DNA from 3 places in the Pseudomonas sp. B21128 genome. Region 3 is predicted to be linked to each of the others. Evidence: riboswitches for the same ligand, from Rfam matches in the RefSeq annotation. Region 3 holds a riboswitch; each other region holds the start of a gene.
The links. A riboswitch is a leader RNA that binds a small molecule or an ion and turns the genes downstream of it on or off. The one in region 3 is predicted to bind cobalamin.

Region 1 (6,191 bases), 820 kb from region 3:
ATACAGACAGTCAACAGAAGCCTTCGAGCACGATCTTGCCCCGAGCCTTGCCACTCTCGACCCGTGCATGAGCCCGGCGCATGTTTGCTGCGTTGATCGCGCCGAAGTGCTCGCCGACGGTGGTCTGCAAAACGCCCAGATCAATCAGGTCGGAGACCCGGTTAAGCAAGTGATGTTGTTCGATCATGTCCGCCGTTTCGTACAATGAGCGGGTGAACATCAACTCCCAATGCAGCGACAACGACTTGCGCTTGAGCGGCATGACATCAAGGCTCTCGGGATCATCAATCACCGCTAGACGACCCTGCGGTCGCAGCACTTCGATCAGCTGTAGAAAGTGCTGTTCGGTGTGGGTCAGGCTGGCGACGTAATCGACCTCGGCAATCCCGAGGGCCTGCAACTGAGCGAGCAGCGGCTGGCTGTGATCGATGACGTGATGGGCGCCCAACTGCTTCACCCAACCTGCGGTCTCCGGGCGCGAAGCGGTGCCAATCACCGTGAGTCGGGTCAACTGCCGAGCCAGTTGCACCAGCATCGAACCGACGCCACCCGCCGCGCCGGTAATCAACAGGCATTTGCCCTCCCCGCTGGCCTCGGCGACACCGAGACGGTCGAACAACAATTCCCACGCCGTGATCGACGTTAACGGCAGTGCCGCCGCCTCGGCAGCACTCAACGAACGTGGCTTGTGCCCGACAATTCGCTCATCGACCAAATGCAATTCGCTGTAGCTACCGCTGCGAATAATCGAGCCGGCGTAAAACACTTCGTCGCCCGGTTGAAACAGCGTCACTTGCGAACCGACTTCGCGAACGATGCCGGCCGCATCCCAACCGAGAATTTTCGGTTCTTTGGTGAAAGTACCGGCGCGCACCTTGGTGTCGACCGGGTTGACTGAAACAGCCCGTACCTCGACGAGCAGGTCACGCGGACCGGGCACTGGCGCAGTTATCTCGATGTCTTGCAAGGATTGCGCATCTTCAATGGGCAGGGCGTGTTGTACAAAGGTGATGGCTTTCATGGGGACTCGCTGTCTGAAGGGTTGAAGCATTCACTTGCCACCATCTTCGACTTCCCACGGAGAAAGAAAAACCTGCAGAATGCGCCAACACTTTCACTGCAGGAGAGAAAATGATCCGCATCGATGATCTCGCCCTGTTCACCCGCAGCGCAGCGCTGGGCAGCTTTACCGCCGCGGCGCTGGAGGCCGACTTGTTGCCAGGGCAGGTCGCCGCCGCCATCAAACGTCTGGAGCGCGAACTGGATGTGCGCCTGTTCGCGCGAACCACCCGCAGCCTGCGTTTGACTGCCGAAGGTGAGCAATACCTGCCCACCGCCCACGCCGTGCTCGAAACCCTGAAACAAGGCGAGGACAACCTGCGGGGTGAAAACGCCACGCTGCGCGGCGTGCTGCAAGTCACTGCGCCGTCTGATCTGGGGCGCAATATTCTGCTGCCGTGGTTAACGATGTTCCGTCGTCAGCATCCGGAACTGACCCTGCGCTTTGCCCTGTCGGACCAGATGGCCGACCTGTTTCGCGACCCGGTCGACGTCGCCATTCGGTACGGTACCAACGAAGACGCCAACTACGTGGCTCTGCCACTCGCGCCTTGGAATAACCGGGTGCTGGTCGCATCGAAGGACTACGTGCAACGCCACGGGCAGCCAAAAACGCCGGAGGACTTGCTGAATCATCCATGCCTGCTCTACCTGCAGAATGGTCGGGTATTCGATAAATGGTGCCTGGCCGGTAAAACGATTCAAGTCTCTGGCCCGCTGTTCAGCGACGACGCCGATGTGGTTCGGCGCTGGGCACTGGCCGGTGAAGGTATCGCCAACAAATCCTGGCTGGATGTCAGCGCTGACGTGAGCGCAGGACGCCTGCTTGTGCTGCTGCCGGACTTCCCCGGAGAGGCCTCGCCATTGAGTCTGGTGTGCCCGCATCGCAAACAAATCTCCCCCGCGGTATCGCAACTGCATGCGTGGTTGAGCAACCAGTTTGCCGCCCTGCAGCCGGGCTGAACTGAGCGTCCGATAATGGCCGCGGCGTTGACGAACGGTCATTCGAGTGTTCAGATGCCGCCCAGTTTCAGGTGTCCCATGCCGCCGTGCATGGGGTGAAACGGGAAACCGGTACGTTCTTTTTTGAACAAGTCCGGTGCTGCCCCCGCAACGGTATGCGCGTGATGCTTTCGACACACCACTGTGGCCAGACGGCCATGGGAAGGTGAAAGCATCGATACGCGCGAGCCCGGAGACCGGCCCGAAATGTCTGTTTGGCAAAATCCTGCGGTGGGCGGGCATGGGCCGGTGTCGGCGTGTGCGCGATGCCTTCTCCTGCATGCTCTTCTGCGAAGATCCTTTTCGAGAAGACAATGATTCGACCTTTCAACTCCTCTGCTCCCTCCCTGTTATTCGGTTGCCTGTTCAGTCCGCTGCTGCTGGCCGACGACGCGACTCTGGAACTCAATCAGCAAATCGTTTCGGCACCCTCGGTGGAGTCCACGACCGTCGCCGACATGGCGCATTACGGCAGCAAAGTGGACATCGTCAGCCGCGAACAGATCGAGCGCGCCGGCCCCGGGGCGGATGTCAGTCGCGTCATGCAGATGTTCATTCCCGGCCTCTATGTCGCCCCGAAAAACGGCCCGTTCGACTACGGCACTTATTCCCTGTCAGGCGGACGCAATGACGATACGCTGGTCCTGCTCGACGGTGCACGCCTGAACAACCGCTTGTACGGCGGTTTGTACCTGGACACCTTGCCGGCCAACGCCATCGAACGCATCGAAGTGCTCAAGGGTGGGCAGAGTCTGTTGTTCGGCACGCAAGCGGTGTCAGGAGTAATCAACATCGTCACCCGTTCGCCGCAGAGTCGAAAGGCCTCGGGCGAGGTGAACATGGGCCTCGACACTTTCGGCGGCACCACCGGCGATGCCCGGGTCGAGAACATCTTCAGCAACGGTTTCGGCGATCTGGGCTTGCTGGCCTATGTCAGCCACAACGTCTCCGACGGTTACCAGCCGTTTCGCAACCGCGACATGAAAAACGTCACCGAGAAAAACCGTGCTTATGAAGTCACCACATTCGGTGGCAAGGCGATTCAGTCGTTTGGCGACGACTCGCGGCTGGAGTTGTTCTACCAATATGCGGACGCCAACCTCGATTTCGCCCGCCCGGTCGATAACCACAAAACCACCAACGACCGCGTGCAACAGATCGCTACGGCGACCTTCGAGCAAAACCTCAATGAACGTCTGAGCTACTTCGTCAAAGGCCATATCAACGATTGGGACACCCGCTACACGCGCATCAATAATGTCGAGGGCGGCGCCACCAAAGCCATCAACCACAACGACTATTGGGGCTTTACCGATTGGGGCATACAGGCCGAAGGCAAGGCTGAATCGTCCGGCGGTCATGTGCTGGTGTTCGGCACCGACAACCAATGGTTCAAAGGCCAGGACGATGTGCTGATCATCGACAACGACAAGGCCGAAGCCCACGCGATCTACACCCAGTTGCGTCCGCAGATCGACGCCCTGCCCGACTGGCACCCGAGCGTCGGCGTTCGTCACGAAGCCATGGGCGGCGGCGACAGCGCCACGGTCGCCATGCTCACTTCGCTCTACGATCTCAACGACAACTGGGCCGTGCGCGGTCAGTACGGCAGCGCCTACAAACTGCCGAACGCCGAACAATTGTTCGTCAACGAACCGGGCGACGAGATCGGCAACCGCAACCTCAAACCGGAAAAAAGCCGCAACGCCGAACTGGGCCTCGACTACAAGGGCCTGCTGCTCGATCGCGCGTTCAGTGCCAGCGTCACCGTGTTCAAACGCAAGATCGACGACCTGATCACCCTCGACGATAGCCACTGGGTCAACGGCGAGGGCCAGGTACGTATGCGCGGTTTCGAGGCTGACGCGAAACTGGCCCTCAACGCGCAATGGAGCCTGCAAGCGGACATGACCCGCAACCTCACCGAATCGCGCAGCGGCGTGACCATCAATGACATCCCGAGCTTCTTCGCCCGTTCGCGCATTGGCTTCGAGTCGGAAAACCGCCTGTGGGGTGCCGGCGGCGCGATCCGCTATATCCGCGATGTGACCAGCTCGAAACAGGTCGAGTACGGTCGCTATTCAGTGATCGATGCCGACGCTTATCGCTACCTCGACAATGCCCGTCAACATCGCGTCAGCCTGCTGGTAGAGAACCTGTTCGACCGCGATTACGTCACCAGCCGTGCCAGCAACGTCGACAACCTCGGACGACCGTTCACCTCAGAAGTACGCTACACGTACCGCTTCTGATGGCTGAAATCAAAGCAGTCGACGGCATCGACACGCACCCGGACTGGTCGCACGTTCCCGAACATGCGCGCCACGTGTTCCTCTGCACCGGCCCGCGCTGCACCCAGCGCGGCGCCTTGCAGTTATGGAAAACCCTGCGCCGGCACCTGCTGGCGCACGACCGCATCGAAACCCCGTGCGGCGTTTTACTGACGCGCACGCATTGTCAGTTTCCGTGCAACCTGGGGCCGATTCTGACGGTGTATCCCGACACCTGCTGGTATGGCGTACACAGCGACGCCGACGTGCAACGGCTGGTCGAGGTGCATCTGGTCGGTGGTGAGGTGGTCGAGGATCTGCTGATCAAGGAGCGTTCATGAGAACACTTGGGTTATGCCTGACGGCCCTGCTTTGCACAGCACCGGCGCTCGCTGACAATTATCGAAACTGCGGCGAAACCTGGAGCGCTGCACAATTGCCGCCATCGCGCATCGTCGCACTCAATCAACACGCGGCTGATCTGCTGATCGCCCTGGATGCAGGGCCGAGTCTGGTTGGCGTCGCCTATCCGGACGACACCCATGCCGGGGATCGAAACACCGAGTACGCAGGGGTTCCGGTGATCGCGCCGCGCTACCCGTCCAGCGAAGTGCTGTACGCGCAGAAACCGGATCTGGTGGTCGGCGGCTTTGCTACGGCGTTCGGCGACGGCGTCACTTCACGCGCGGGTCTGGCGCGCAACGCCGTCGCTTCCTATTTATTGGAGTCGGCCTGCGCGGGGCATTCGCTGGATTATTTCGGGCATGTGCGTAATGACCTGCTGACCCTCGGTGCGCTGCTGCACAAACAGCAAAAAGCCCAGCAACTGAGCGCCGCCCTGGACGCCGATCTGGCCCGCGCCCGCGCACTGATCGGCAACGAAAAGCCGCTGTCGGTGTTCTATCTGGACAGCGAGGTCAACGGTCTGGATTCAGAGGGCGGACTAGGCTTCGTGACCACCCTGCTCGCGGCTGCCGGGGCGCGCAATCTGTTCGCCGACATCAACCAGCACCGCGTGACGATAGATCGCGAAACCCTGCTGATCAGCGATCCCGACGTCATCTTGCTGGCCGATGCCGAGTGGTCGCCGGCCTGGCGCAAACGTCAGCTGCTGCACAATGATCCGGTGTTATCGCGCTTGCGCGCCGTGCGTGAGCATCGCCTGATCGACATCCCCTTCACTCACCTGCTGCCGACGGTGGGCAGCGGCCGTGTCGCACTTCACCTGGCGCAGCAACTCAAGACACTGCAGAAAAATAAATGAACCCGGCGCAACACACGCCACCTAAGAGAGACCATCAGGAGGTAGCCAATGCATATCGAAACCGTGTGGATCGTACTGGCGGCAGTTCTTCTACTGATAGAACTGTGGGCCATCAATCGGGTGCGCAAGAGTGAGGGGAAATCGAACAACAAGGGCGTCTGGATTGTATTGATCGTGTTTGTGCCGCTGTTCGGGCTCATCGCCTGGGCAATCGCCGGCCCTAAGCACATCAGCCCGAGCACCGCCGCGCGTCCTGGCCGTTAACCAAAAAGTACCGGCCCTGCTTCACGCATGAAAATCTCGACGGTTTTCGGACCGATCCCGTCAAATTCCGCCAGGCGTTTCTCGAACGCTTGGCGGTCGGCACCTTCGGCCACGATATTGCCGACTTTCCCCGCGTATTCATTATTGAGCTTGTGAGCCAACGCCAGAAGTCGCGTGGCGGTGGTCTCGTCGTACCTCACGTAATGCGCTTCGCCAAGCATTCTCACTAATTCTCTGTGGCTGCAGTGGGCTAGCTTTCGCGGTGTATCGCGCTGATGTCTGTCGACGATCACCCGATAGGCTTGCGCAGCAATGTCAGCCTGTATGCGTTT
Region 2 (6,191 bases), 1.5 Mb from region 3:
CAGATCGCGGCATCGGCATCGCTGTCCATGGCGGCATCCAGTTGCAATTCGCGGTCGATCTGCGTGTCGCGCACCAACTGCAAAATATCGCGCTGCAATTCGCGGGCGCGGCGTGGATCGAGCAGCTGCGCTTCGTAATATTCGTCGGCCAACAGCTCCAGATTACGCAGCGGGCCATAGGTTTCGGCGCGGGTCAGCGGCGGCATCAGGTGATCGATGATCACCGCTTGCGTGCGCCGTTTGGCCTGGGCGCCCTCGCCCGGATCGTTGACGATAAACGGATAGATGTTCGGCAATGGCCCAAGCAACGCGTCAGGCCAGCAGTTTTCCGAAAGGCCGACACCCTTGCCCGGCAGCCATTCAAGGTTGCCGTGTTTGCCGACATGGATCACGCCGTGGGCGCCATAGGTGTTGCGCAGCCAGAAATAGAACGCCAGATAACCGTGCGGCGGCACCAGATCCGGGTCGTGGTACACCGCGCTCGGATCGACCTGATAACCGCGCGCCGGCTGGATACCGACGAACGTCAGGCCAAAGCGCAACCCGGCGATCATCAAGCGCCCTTCGCGGCACATCGGATCGTTTTGTGGCGGGCCCCAACGCTCGGTCACTGCCGCGCGATTGGCCTCGGGCAGTGCGTTGAACATCGCCAGGTAATCGTCCATCGCCAGACTTTGCTGGCACGGGCGCAAATCGATGGTGTCAAGATCATTGCTGACGCCACCGAGCAATTGCTGGATCAACGCGGTGCCGCTGTCCGGCAACTCGGCCGTCACCGGATAACCCTCGGCCTGCAACGCCCGCAAGATATTCAGCGCTGCCGCCGGCGTGTCGAGGCCGACACCATTGCCGATGCGCCCGTCGCGAGTCGGGTAGTTGGCGAGAATCAGCGCAATGCGTTTCTCGACATTCGGCACCCGCGCCAGATCGATCCAGCGTCGTGCCAGTTCAGCGACAAAATCCATGCGTTCGGGTTGCGCCCGATAGCAGACCACGTCGGACTGACTGCGCTCGCTGCGCCAGGCCAGATCCTTGAAGCTGATCGGGCGGCTGATGATGCGTCCGTCGAGTTCCGGCAAGGCGATGTGCATCGCCAGATCCCGCGGGCCGAGGCCCTGCTCGCTGTCGCGCCAACCGGGTTCGTTGTCCTGAGCGCAGATCGCCTGAATCACCGGGATGTTGCGGCGAAACGGCCGCAAATGCGGCGCTTCGGGACTCGACTGAGCAAAACCGGTGGTGTTGAGAATCACCCCCGCCTCGACTTCATCCAGCCAATCCTCGACCACCGACAGACAGCCGGGCTCTTTCAGACTCGCCACCGCAATCGGCAAAGGGTTCAGCCCCGCCGCTTGCAAGCGCTGGCAGAAAACATCGATGAACGCGGTGTTTGCCGCCTGCAAATGCGAGCGGTAAAACAGCACCGCCGCGACCGGTTGATCGGGCCGCCAATCGGCCTGCCAGTCACTCAGTGCGGCGCTGATTTTTTGTGGATGGTAAATCGCCGTGCGAGGCAGGGATTGGGGTTCGCCCCACGGGTAATCGCGGGCGAGCCAACGGCTGGCCAGGCAGTGAAAGAAATCCACTGCGTTGCCCATGCCGCCCTGTCGCAGGAACTGCCAGAGCCGGTCTCGATCCTCGGCGTTGACGGTGCTCAGGTCACTGAGCTCCGGATCGGGACGATCATCACCCGGCACCAGAATCACCTGCACGCCGCGCTCGGACAACTCGATCAAACGCTCGATGCCGTAACGCCAATAGGCAATACCGCCGTGCAGCGAGATCAGAATGACTTTGGCGTGGCGCAGCACCTCATCGACATAGAGATCAACCGAAGCGTGATTCTGCACCTGCATGGGATTGGCCAGGCGCAGGCTCGGATAATCCTCGGGCAATTGCTGCGCAGCTTCGGCGAGCAGCGCCAGGCTGGAATCGCCGCTGCACAGGATCACCAGGTCGGCGGGGGTTTGCCCGAGGTCGGCGATGTTGTCATCCGAGACGAAACCGCCGGGCTGGGTCCTGAGCAGGTGCATGGGTTAAACGCTGAGCGCAGCGCGCAGTTGCGCTTCGAGTTGCGCGGCGTCGAGTTCCTGACCGATCAACACCAGACGCGTGACGCGCGCTTCATCGGCGCCCCACTGACGGTCGAAATGCTTGTCGAAACGTGTGCCCACGCCCTGAATCAGCAAGCGCATCGGCTTGTTCGGGATCGCCGCAAAGCCCTTCACACGCAGAATGCCGTGCTTGACCACCAGTTGCGTCAGCGCGTCGAGCAACAGGCTTTCGTCGGCTTGCGGCAGTTCGATGGAGATCGAATCGAAGGCGTCGTGATCGTGGTCATCATGGTCGTCATCACCGTCGTGGTGATGGTCGTGATGGCTATGACGGCTGTCGATGTGTTCTTCGGAACCGGCGCCGAGGCCGATCAGCACGTCCAGCGGCACGCGGCCACTGCTGGCTTCGATGATCTTCACCGCTGGCGGCAATTCTTCGGCGACTTCCAGGCGTACGCGCGCCAGGTCTTCAGGGCTGATCAGGTCGGATTTGTTGAGGATGACGAGGTCGGCGCTGGCCAGTTGGTCGGCGAACAATTCGTGCAGCGGCGATTCGTGATCCAGGTTCGGGTCGAGTTTGCGCTGGGCATCGACTTGATCCGGAAACGCGGCGAAGGTGCCAGCGGCCACGGCCGGGCTGTCGACCACGGTGATCACCGCGTCAACCGTGCAGGCGCTGCGGATTTCCGGCCACTGGAAGGCTTGCACCAACGGTTTTGGCAGGGCCAGGCCGGAGGTTTCGATGAGGATGTGATCAAGGTCACCGCGACGGGCAACCAGCTCGCGCATTACTGGAAAGAACTCTTCCTGCACAGTGCAGCACAGGCAGCCGTTGGCCAGTTCATAGACGCGGCCGGTGGCTTCTTCTTCGGTGCAACCGATGGTGCATTGCTTGAGGATTTCACCGTCGATGCCCAACTCGCCAAACTCGTTGACGATCACCGCAATACGGCGGCCCTGCGCGTTGTCGAGCATGTGCCGCAGCAGCGTGGTTTTGCCCGAGCCGAGGAAGCCGGTGACGATGGTGACAGGGAGCTTGGCCAGTGTTTTCATCGGTATGCCCTTTGGCAAAGTGGCGGGCATACGGGACGAGAACCGGCACCGCGCGTGCGTGCCTGGAGAGTTCGCCACCGGATCACCCCGCCCGGTTGAATTGAGAATCTGTGACGAGGCAGGTCTCCTGGCTGACGGTGTTCAGGCGCTGGGCCTGGCATTCACTGCGCCTTCCCGCGGGCTCTGTGGATTGAGCTTGCAGTGGCGTGGCAGCGAATATCACCGTTCACAGTTGCGGGGGCAGCCGCGGCATTGACCGCGTTCCCTTCTTAGCTTCGGCAATGCCGAAGAACCTCGAAGGCGCAAGGCTACGCATGGTGCAGTGGTGGGTCAATGTTTGGATACGGGGCATCCGTTGCTGTGGGTGCTGCCGCTGGCGGTTTCGCTCTTACAGCGAGTCCCTTTTTCAAACGCCAAAAAGAAACCACAAGGTTTTGCCGGCATGACTCACCCACATAGGTAACAAAACAGTTCAAGCACATAGGTAACAGTTTTTAACTGGCACGCTCCTCCCCCACTCAACACAATGAGCGTTAGCTCGAGTGCAGCTTTTGATCTTGATCCACGGACGACGTCGGGAGGCTGAGTGGAGGGATTCATCCGGGGAGTACATCGAAAGGAGGTGCAGCGAAGCAAACCGGAATCGTTGCCCCGGATGGATTCCGGAGCGAAGGAACCCCGAGCTTTAGCGAGCGGGCCGGACGTTGGAGCAAGCGTTTTTGGTTACTTTTGAGGCGTTTTTCAAAAGTGACCCGCCGTAAGGGCGGAACCGTAATCAGCCACACCCGCAGCAACGGATAAGCCCCCAAAGCAAATTGACTAAAAACCCCACACCATGCTCTCCTACACAACTTGTTACGGGTGCCCTTCACGGGGTGAAACGGGAAACCGGTGAATCATGTGCTTTACTCAGAGCCATGTCAGTCCGGTGCTGCCCCCGCAACGGTAAGCGAGCGAAGCGTCAGATCCACTGTGCCCTTGCGGCATGGGAAGGTGACGCTTGCAGGTCGGCCCGACGCCAACCCCTCGTGAGCCCGGAGACCGGCCCGCAACACACAGTGCGCACCTGCGTCGCTGAACATAACAAACCCGCGGTGGGCGGGCGCTGTTTGAACCTCTGCGTGCCCGCGCCGCAGGGGGTTTCATGCGCTCTGTTCACCTGCTGACATTCCAGAGGGAAGCGCCATGTCAATCGTCACCAGCACCGGCAGCAACACGGACAAAATCTCCAGCACCACCACCCTGAGCCAGCGCCTGACCGCCGCCATCTTCGCGTCGATTCTGGGGGCAGGCCTCGTCTATTTCGCGGGCTTCTCGCACATCGAAGCCGTGCACAACGCGGCTCACGATACCCGCCATAGCGCCGCGTTCCCGTGCCACTGAGACCTGCCGACATGATCAAGCGAATTGCGCAAACCGCGGGCTTCACCGGTCTGCTGGCCGCCCTGCTGCTCACGCTGCTGCAAAGTTTCTGGGTGTCACCGCTGATTCTTCAAGCCGAAACCTATGAAAAATCCGAACCTGTTGCCGCCGTTCACGAACACGTCGCCGGCACCGCCGCGCACACCCATGATACCGAAGCCTGGGAACCGGAAGACGGCTGGCAGCGGGTGGTCTCGACCACGGGTGGCAATCTGGTGGTGGCCGTGGGTTTTGCCCTGATGCTGGCCGGCCTCTACACCCTGCGCGCGCCGACCAAAACCTCGCAAGGCCTGCTGTGGGGTCTGGCCGGTTACGCGACGTTCGTCCTCGCACCAACCCTGGGCTTGCCGCCTGAACTGCCGGGTACTGCCGCGGCGGATCTGGCTTCGCGGCAGTTGTGGTGGATCAGCACCGCCGCTTCAACCGCTGCCGGTCTGGCGTTGATTGCGTTCAGCCGTCATTGGCTGATGAAAATCCTCGGTGTAGCCATCCTCGCTGTACCGCACGTGATCGGCGCGCCGCAACCGGAGGTGCATTCGATGCTCGCTCCGGAAGCACTGGAAGCGCAGTTCAAAATCGCCTCGCAATTGACCAACGTCGCGTTCTGGCTGGCCTTGGGCTTGATCAGCGCCTGGTTGTTCCGCCGCAAGATCGATGGTCAATACCACGCATGACAACTGACAGCGCAGCGCCGACTTTCGTGGTCGGTCTGGGCTGCCAGCGCGGCTGCCCTGCGAGCACGCTGCGCGCGTTACTCGATCAAGCCTTGCAAGCCAACCGCATCGAACTGCATGCCGTGAAGGCTTTGGCCAGCATCGACTTGAAGCGCGATGAGCCCGGCCTGCAGGAACTCGCGAATCAGCTGGCCCTGCCGCTGCTGTACTTCAGCTGTGAGGAATTGGCCAGTTATGAACCGCAACTCAGCCACCATTCGCAGATTGCCTTCGAACGCACCGGTTGTTATGGCGTAGCCGAAAGCGCCGCACTGGCACTCGCCGAACAGCTGATTCAGGCACCGGCAAAGCTGCTGATTTCCCGACAAAAATACGCACAGGCAACGCTGGCATTGGCCGGCGCCGCGTAAATTCCCGATAATCCCCGCCATCAATCATGAGCAATCTTCATCTGAAGCGTTGCCGCGCCTATTTCCCAAGGATTCAACGATGACCGTTTACTTCATCGGCGCCGGCCCAGGCGACCCGGAATTGATCACAGTCAAAGGCCAGCGGCTGATACGCAGTTGCCCGGTGATCATCTACGCAGGTTCGCTGGTACCGGCGGCGGTGCTCGACGGTCATCAGGCACAGACACTGGTCAATAGCGCTGAATTGCATCTGGAGCAGATCATCGATCTGATCAAAACCGCCCATGCCCAAGGTCAGGATGTGGCGCGGGTGCATTCCGGAGATCCGAGTCTCTACGGCGCGATTGGCGAGCAGATCCGCTATCTGCGTGAACTGAATATCCCGTTTGAAATCATCCCCGGAGTGACAGCGACCGCGGCATGCGCGGCGTTGCTGGGCGCAGAACTCACGCTGCCTGACGTATCGCAAAGCGTGATCCTGACCCGCTATGCCGACAAGACGGCAATGCCCGCCGGCGAAGAGTTGGGCAGTCTGGCGCAGCATGGCGCGACGATGGCGATTCATCTGGGGGTCAATCACC
Region 3 (6,191 bases):
GTGCTTGCGCCTGATCGGTGATCAACCATTGAAACAGTGCGCAACCGCCCTGGGGCTTGAAGCCGTATCGCGCCAGCAACGCGGCCAGTCGCGCACTCGCCTCATCGCTGCGTATCCGCTGGCGTGCATGACCTTCGGTGTCCTGCAAACAGACCTGGGCGAGCACCCGGGTCGGCCCGCTGATCGCCCACGGCCCGACCTGTTCGGCGAGCAGCTTGAGCAATTTGCGCTCGGCCAGCACAAAGCCCAGTCGCACCCCGGCCAGACCGAAGAACTTGCCAAACGAACGCAATACGACCAGGCCCACCAAATGCGTGTGCGCGGCCAGACTCAATGGTGGCGTGTTGTCCATGAACGCTTCATCGACCACCAGCCAGCCACCGCGCTGCGCGAGCCGCGCATGCCAGTCGAGCAAGCGCGCCGGGGTCAGGCTCAGGCCGGTGGGATTGTTCGGGTTGACCACCACCAGTACGTCGAGGTTGTCGATAAAGAACTCGACTTCCTGCTCCAGCACTTCGCGCACGATGTAACCGCTGCGGCGCCACGCCTCGGCATGCTCGGCATAACACGGCGACAACACGCCGACCTTGCCGGCCCGGCGCAAGCGCGGCAGCAACTGAATGGCCATTTGCGAACCGGCCACCGGCAACACCTGCGCCGCACCGTAGTAATCACACGCTGCCTGCTCCAGACCATCGTCGGTTTCCGGCAAGCGTGCCCAGGCGCGCAGCGGAATATCCGGGATCGGGAACGGCCATGGCGCCAGACCGCTGGAAAGATCCAGCCAATCAGCCTCGGCGATGCCGTGATCGAGTGAAGCCTTGCGCAGTCGGCCACCGTGCTCAAGCATAGAATTCAGCTCCCACGCAAAGAATCAGCAGCCATAACCATACCCCGCGCTGGACCAATTGCCAGCCACGGTCGATGGAATCGGCATCGGCAGGTGTGCCCTCGCCGAGTTGCGGACGTTCATGCAATTCGCCGTGATAGATTGCCGGGCCGCCCAGCTCCACGCCCAGCGCGCCCGCGCCTGCCGCCATTACCGGGCCGGCGTTGGGGCTGTCCCATTTTGGCGCCTGTGTACGCCAGCACTTCAGGGCCAGTCGGGTTTTGCCCAGCAGCGCGTAGGTCAACGCCACGAGACGCGCGGGAATGTAGTTGAGGACGTCGTCGATTTTTGCCGCACACCAGCCAAATCGTTCGAAACGTTCGTTGCGATAACCCCACATCGCATCAAGCGTATTGCTCAAGCGATAGAGCACCACGCCCGGCGCGCCGGCCACGGCAAACCAGAACAATGCGGCAAACACCGCATCGCTGCCATTCTCCAGCACCGATTCGGTGGCAGCACGGGCGACGGCGGTGCTGTCGAGTTCGCTGGTCTGGCGGCTGACCAGATAGCCGACACGCTTGCGCGCCTCATCCAGATCATCGGCGCGCAACGCCTTGGCCACCGGCTCGACGTGCTCGCCGAGGCTGCGCATGCCGAGGGCGCAATACAGCGCGAGTATCTCGACGATCCAGCCAACATAAGGCGCCCAGGAAAACGCGGTGGCGAGCAACGTCAGCGGTAGCACCGCGATCACCCACGCGGTGACGCCATGACTGCGCCAGCCACGGCCACCGGCGTTGAAACGTTGCTCGATGCGCCCGGCAAAGTTGCCGAACGCCACCAGCGGATGCCAGCGTTTCGGTTCACCCAGCAGCGCATCCAGCGCCACGGCGGCGACACTCAACAACGCCACACTCATTGATTCACTCCCCAATAATTTTCATACAGCAACTCATTGAGCGGACGCGCCTGCGCCCACCCCTCAAGCACCAGCATCGGCGCCGGATAGAATTCCTTGACCGGGCCCAGGCACAACACCGCGAGTGGCTTGGCACCTTCCGGCAGTTTCAACAGATCGGCCAGCGCCTGTGGCTCGAACAGCGAGACCCAGCCCATGCCCAGACCTTCGGCGCGGGACGCCAGCCACAGGTTCTGGATCGCACAGGACAGTGACGCCATGTCCATTTCCGGCAGCGTGCGGCGACCGAAGATGTGTTTCTCGCGATCGTCCATCAACGCGGCGACCAGCACTTCCGCGCAATCATTGATGCCTTCGACCTTGAGTGTCATGAACTCATCGCTGCGCTCGCCGAGGGCCTCGGCGGTGCGGACACGTTCTTCTTCCACCAGGTTCTGGATCTGCCCGCGCAGGGCTCGGTCGCTGATGCGAATGAAGCGCCACGGCTGCATCAGGCCGACGCTCGGGGCCTGATGCGCGGCTTCGAGCAGTCGGCGCAGCAGCTCGGGCGCGACGCTGCCACCGGTGAAGTGGCGCATGTCACGGCGCTCGGCGATGGCTTTGTAGACCGCTGCGCGTTCGGCTTCGGAGAATGCGTTGTCTGTCATGGCCCTTTCGCGAGCAAGCTCGCTCCCACAGCGGATAGCATTGCTTCAGTCACCACCGTTTCAACTGTGGGAGCGAGCTTGCTCGCGAAGGCGGCCGCAAGGTCAGGCGCAAACAGTGCTGCGATCGCCGCAGGATTCGACGGAAAGTAGAAGTGCACATAAGAAGCGGTCATTCGCCCATCGCGATAAACCGCCTCCGCCCCACGCCCACCATTCGGGCTAAGGCCGCGAGCAATCGGGGTCAATTCAGTCGTCGTCAGGGAGTGATGATACGTGTGCCCACGCAGCGAGCCCTCAGGCAGGTCAACCGCTTGCAGCGCCAATGCGGCCAGACGTTTTTGCATCACCGCATCGCCGCTCAGCAAACCGACCAGTTCGGCGCGCACGCCTTCCACATCAGTCAGCGAATCAAGCAGATAAAGCATGCCGCCACACTCGGCCAGCAAGGGTTTGCCCGCCGCATGGTGCGCGCGGATCGCGTCGAGCATCGCGGTGTTCCGCGACAACGCCACATGGTGCAATTCCGGATAGCCGCCCGGCAGATACAGACTGTCCGCCTCGGGTAATTGCGTGTCGCGGATCGGCGAGAAGAAACTCAACTCGGCGCCCATCGCCCGTAGCAAATCGAGGCTGGCGCCGTAGGTGAAGGCAAACGCCTCATCATGGGCGATCGCGATTCGCACACCTTGCAGTAGCGGTTCAGCAACGATCACTTCCGGCGCCGCGAATTCCACGGCCGGTGGCAGCGCTACCTCGCAACTGCTGGCGAGCGCTTCGGCGGCGGCGTCGAGACGAACATCCAGGTCATTCAGCTCGCTGGCCTGCACCAGCCCCAGATGACGGCTCGGCAATTCGATCCCGGTCTCGCGGGACAGCGCGCCGTACCAACGCAAACCCTCGGTGAGGCTGCCTTCAAGCAGTTGCGCATGACGCAACGTACCCACGCGATTGGCCAGCACGCCCGCAAACGGCAAGTCCGGCTGATAACGCGCAAGCCCCAGCGCCAATGCGCCAAAGGTCTGCGCCATCGCGGTGCCGTCGATCACGCCGAGTACCGGCACGCCGAAATGCCGCGCCAGATCAGCGCTCGATGGTGTGCCGTCAAACAGTCCCATCACGCCTTCGATCAAAATCAGATCAGCTTCGGCGGCGGCTTCCCACAACAGGCGACGACTTTCCTGCTCGCCGACCATCCACATATCGAGTTGATAAACCGGCGCACCGCTGGCGCGCTCGAGGATCATCGGGTCGAGGAAGTCCGGGCCGCACTTGAACACGCGCACCTTGCGCCCCTGATTGCGATGCAAACGAGCGAGCGCGGCAGTAACGGTGGTCTTGCCCTGACCGGAGGCCGGCGCGGCAATCAATACCGCCGGGCAGTGACGTGGCTGATTCAAAGTTCGACGCCCTTCTGCGCTTTGATGCCAGCCTGAAAGGCGTGTTTGAGCATGCCCATTTCGGTGACCGTGTCGCCCATCTCGATCATTTCCGGCTTCGCCCCGCGACCGGTGACGATCACATGCTGCATCGGCGGACGCGCCTGCAAATCGCTCAGCACCTGATCGAGATCGAGGTAGCCGTGCTTGAGAGCGATGTTCAATTCATCGAGCACCACCAGACCGATCGACGGATCACGCAGCAACTCGCGCGACACCGCCCACGCAGCCTCGGCGGCGGCGATGTCGCGTTGGCGATCCTGAGTCTCCCAGGTGAAGCCCTCGCCCATCACGTGAAAACGCACCTGCTCGGGAAAGCGGCGGAAGAACAGCTCTTCACCGGTGCTGTTGCGACCCTTGATGAACTGCACCACGCCGCACTGCATGCCGTGGCCCATCGCGCGGGCGAGCATGCCGAACGCCGAGCTGCTTTTGCCTTTGCCGTTGCCGGTCAGCACCAGCACCAGGCCACACTCGTCGGGCGAGTTGGCGATGCGTTCATCGATCACGGCTTTTTTGCGCTGCATACGCGCCAGGTGGCGTTCGTCACGCTCGGGGGAATCAGTCATGGGGGAGCTCTCCGTTGAGGCTGGATAACGGCGGGCAGGCACAAGAATAGACGGCAAAAAGCCTGGCATCGCCCACCGTGATGCCGCTGGATGGATCAGGCCGGTCTCCGGGCTCATGAGCGGCGTTCGCCTGACTGCGCGCCTTCCCGCCGTTAAGCAGTGGCACAAGACGCAGTTTTCACTCATTTACCGTTGCGGGGGCAGCGCCGGGATCGTGGTTGTGCTTCGCGTGAAAACAACCCTCACCGGCTTCCCTGTTTCACTCTGTCGACGCAGGTCACAGAGCACCTGAAACAAGCCGCGAAGGTTAGAGGGTTGGGGGTGGAGCGTCAATTAAAGAGGGGGTCATCGGGCGAATAACTGCCGGCGATCAATTATCCGACGCCAATCTTGTGCCACGCCAAAACAAATGATATCAAAGAGCCATGCTTTTACCGCAAAGCACACCACAACAATAAGGATGATTACGATGCAAGGCATGATCATCAGCAATCCGCGCCTGGAATTCCTGCGCCCGGTGCTAGAACGCTGGTTTGACTGTATCGACCGCTACAACGCCGTGCGCGGCGACAGCGACACGCCCTACTGGCATGACGAGAAAGCCAATCTCGGATTGCTCTGTGCGGCCGCCTGGATGGCGGAGTTGGTGACGTTGCGAGACACCGCCACTCGCAAGCAGAACGAGGAAGGCGAGCGCAACGCCCGCGCCGATCTGTTCCTGGCGGGTGCCGAAGACCGCGCATTTATCCAGGCCACGCAACGCTGGCCACGCGTCAACAACCTCAACCTGACTCAGCCCCTGCTGGATATCACCCACGACGCCAAACGCCTCAGCTACGCCAGCGACCTCAAACTCGGTTGCCTGTTTGTCGCCCCGCAAAAAGCCCAGCACAGCGCCAGCCCGGAAGAATTGCAGGACATGGTCGACGACCTGCAAAAGGAACACACCTGCGCCGTCGCCTGGTATTTCCCCTACGCCTATCGCAAATTGCGCAATGAGGCCGGTAACTATCACCCGGGCATTGCCTTGCTGTTCAAAGAGGCCCGCGGCTGAGCAGTTGAACCATCGGGCTTGTGCGATCCTCTATGACTAGGAATGCATTCATAGGGAAGATCAGCAATGCGCAAGCCCCAACTCGTTTTCGTCATCGCCCTCGCCGGAGGGCTCGCCGCCTGTGGTGAATCGTCCAGCCTGCAGGTCATCGACGGCACCGGCCCGTCACCGAAACTGCCCGAACCGAACAAAACCCTGATCCCGACGGTGAATATCGCCCCGGCGGTCGGCTGGCCCGCGGGCGGCAAACCGACCGCTGCGGCAGGCACACAAGTCGCCGCGTTTGCCGAAGGTCTCGATCATCCGCGCTGGCTCTATGTGTTGCCCAATGGCGATGTGCTGGTCGCAGAAACCAATGCACCGCCCAAACCTGATGACAGCAAAGGCGTGCGCGGCTGGGTCATGGAAAAAGTCATGGGCAAGGCCGGCGCCGGCGTACCAAGCCCCAATCGCATAACCCTGCTGCGCGATGCCGACCACGACGGCGTGGCTGAAACGCGCACGGTATTCCTGCAGAATCTCAATTCACCGTTCGGCATGACGCTGGTGGGCAACGACCTGTACGTCGCCGACACCGATCGCCTGTTGCGCTTCAACTACGAACCCGGCGCAACCGAAATCAAGACGCAGCCGATCAAGGTGGTCGATCTGCCTGGCGGCACGCTCAACCATCACTGGACCAAGAACGTCATCGCCAGCAAGGACGGCAGCAAACTGTACGTCACGGTCGGCTC

Region 1: it holds a riboswitch for cobalamin, as region 3 does, so the genes downstream of both, AB4P91_RS20635 (TonB-dependent receptor plug domain-containing protein) here and cobO (cob(I)yrinic acid a,c-diamide adenosyltransferase) in region 3, are expected to answer to the same signal.
Region 2: it holds a riboswitch for cobalamin, as region 3 does, so the genes downstream of both, cobW (cobalamin biosynthesis protein CobW) here and cobO (cob(I)yrinic acid a,c-diamide adenosyltransferase) in region 3, are expected to answer to the same signal.

The regions. Positions count from the first base shown of each region.
Region 1 is NZ_CP162590.1:4,609,261-4,615,451, forward strand. Features, by position in the region: partial or broken gene AB4P91_RS20620 (gluconolaconase) at 1-6, opposite strand, end outside; gene AB4P91_RS20625 (zinc-binding alcohol dehydrogenase family protein) at 11-1,021, opposite strand; gene AB4P91_RS20630 (LysR family transcriptional regulator) at 1,132-2,022, shown strand; cobalamin riboswitch at 2,075-2,282, shown strand; gene AB4P91_RS20635 (TonB-dependent receptor plug domain-containing protein) at 2,376-4,313, shown strand; gene AB4P91_RS20640 ((2Fe-2S) ferredoxin domain-containing protein) at 4,313-4,672, shown strand; gene AB4P91_RS20645 (ABC transporter substrate-binding protein) at 4,669-5,595, shown strand; gene AB4P91_RS20650 (PLDc N-terminal domain-containing protein) at 5,644-5,859, shown strand; gene AB4P91_RS20655 (DNA methylase) at 5,856-6,191, opposite strand, start outside.
Region 2 is NZ_CP162590.1:3,917,494-3,923,684, reverse strand. Features, by position in the region: gene cobN (cobaltochelatase subunit CobN) at 1-2,030, opposite strand, end outside; gene cobW (cobalamin biosynthesis protein CobW) at 2,034-3,104, opposite strand; cobalamin riboswitch at 3,204-3,416, opposite strand; cobalamin riboswitch at 3,947-4,169, shown strand; gene AB4P91_RS17510 (CbtB domain-containing protein) at 4,290-4,487, shown strand; gene AB4P91_RS17505 (CbtA family protein) at 4,499-5,200, shown strand; gene AB4P91_RS17500 (cobalamin biosynthesis protein) at 5,197-5,610, shown strand; gene cobM (precorrin-4 C(11)-methyltransferase) at 5,690-6,191, shown strand, end outside.
Region 3 is NZ_CP162590.1:5,430,747-5,436,937, forward strand. Features, by position in the region: gene cobD (threonine-phosphate decarboxylase CobD) at 1-850, opposite strand, end outside; gene cbiB (adenosylcobinamide-phosphate synthase CbiB) at 843-1,751, opposite strand; gene bluB (5,6-dimethylbenzimidazole synthase) at 1,748-2,398, opposite strand; gene AB4P91_RS24490 (cobyrinate a,c-diamide synthase) at 2,395-3,795, opposite strand; gene cobO (cob(I)yrinic acid a,c-diamide adenosyltransferase) at 3,792-4,403, opposite strand; cobalamin riboswitch at 4,484-4,710, opposite strand; gene AB4P91_RS24500 (hypothetical protein) at 4,873-5,457, shown strand; gene AB4P91_RS24505 (PQQ-dependent sugar dehydrogenase) at 5,524-6,191, shown strand, end outside.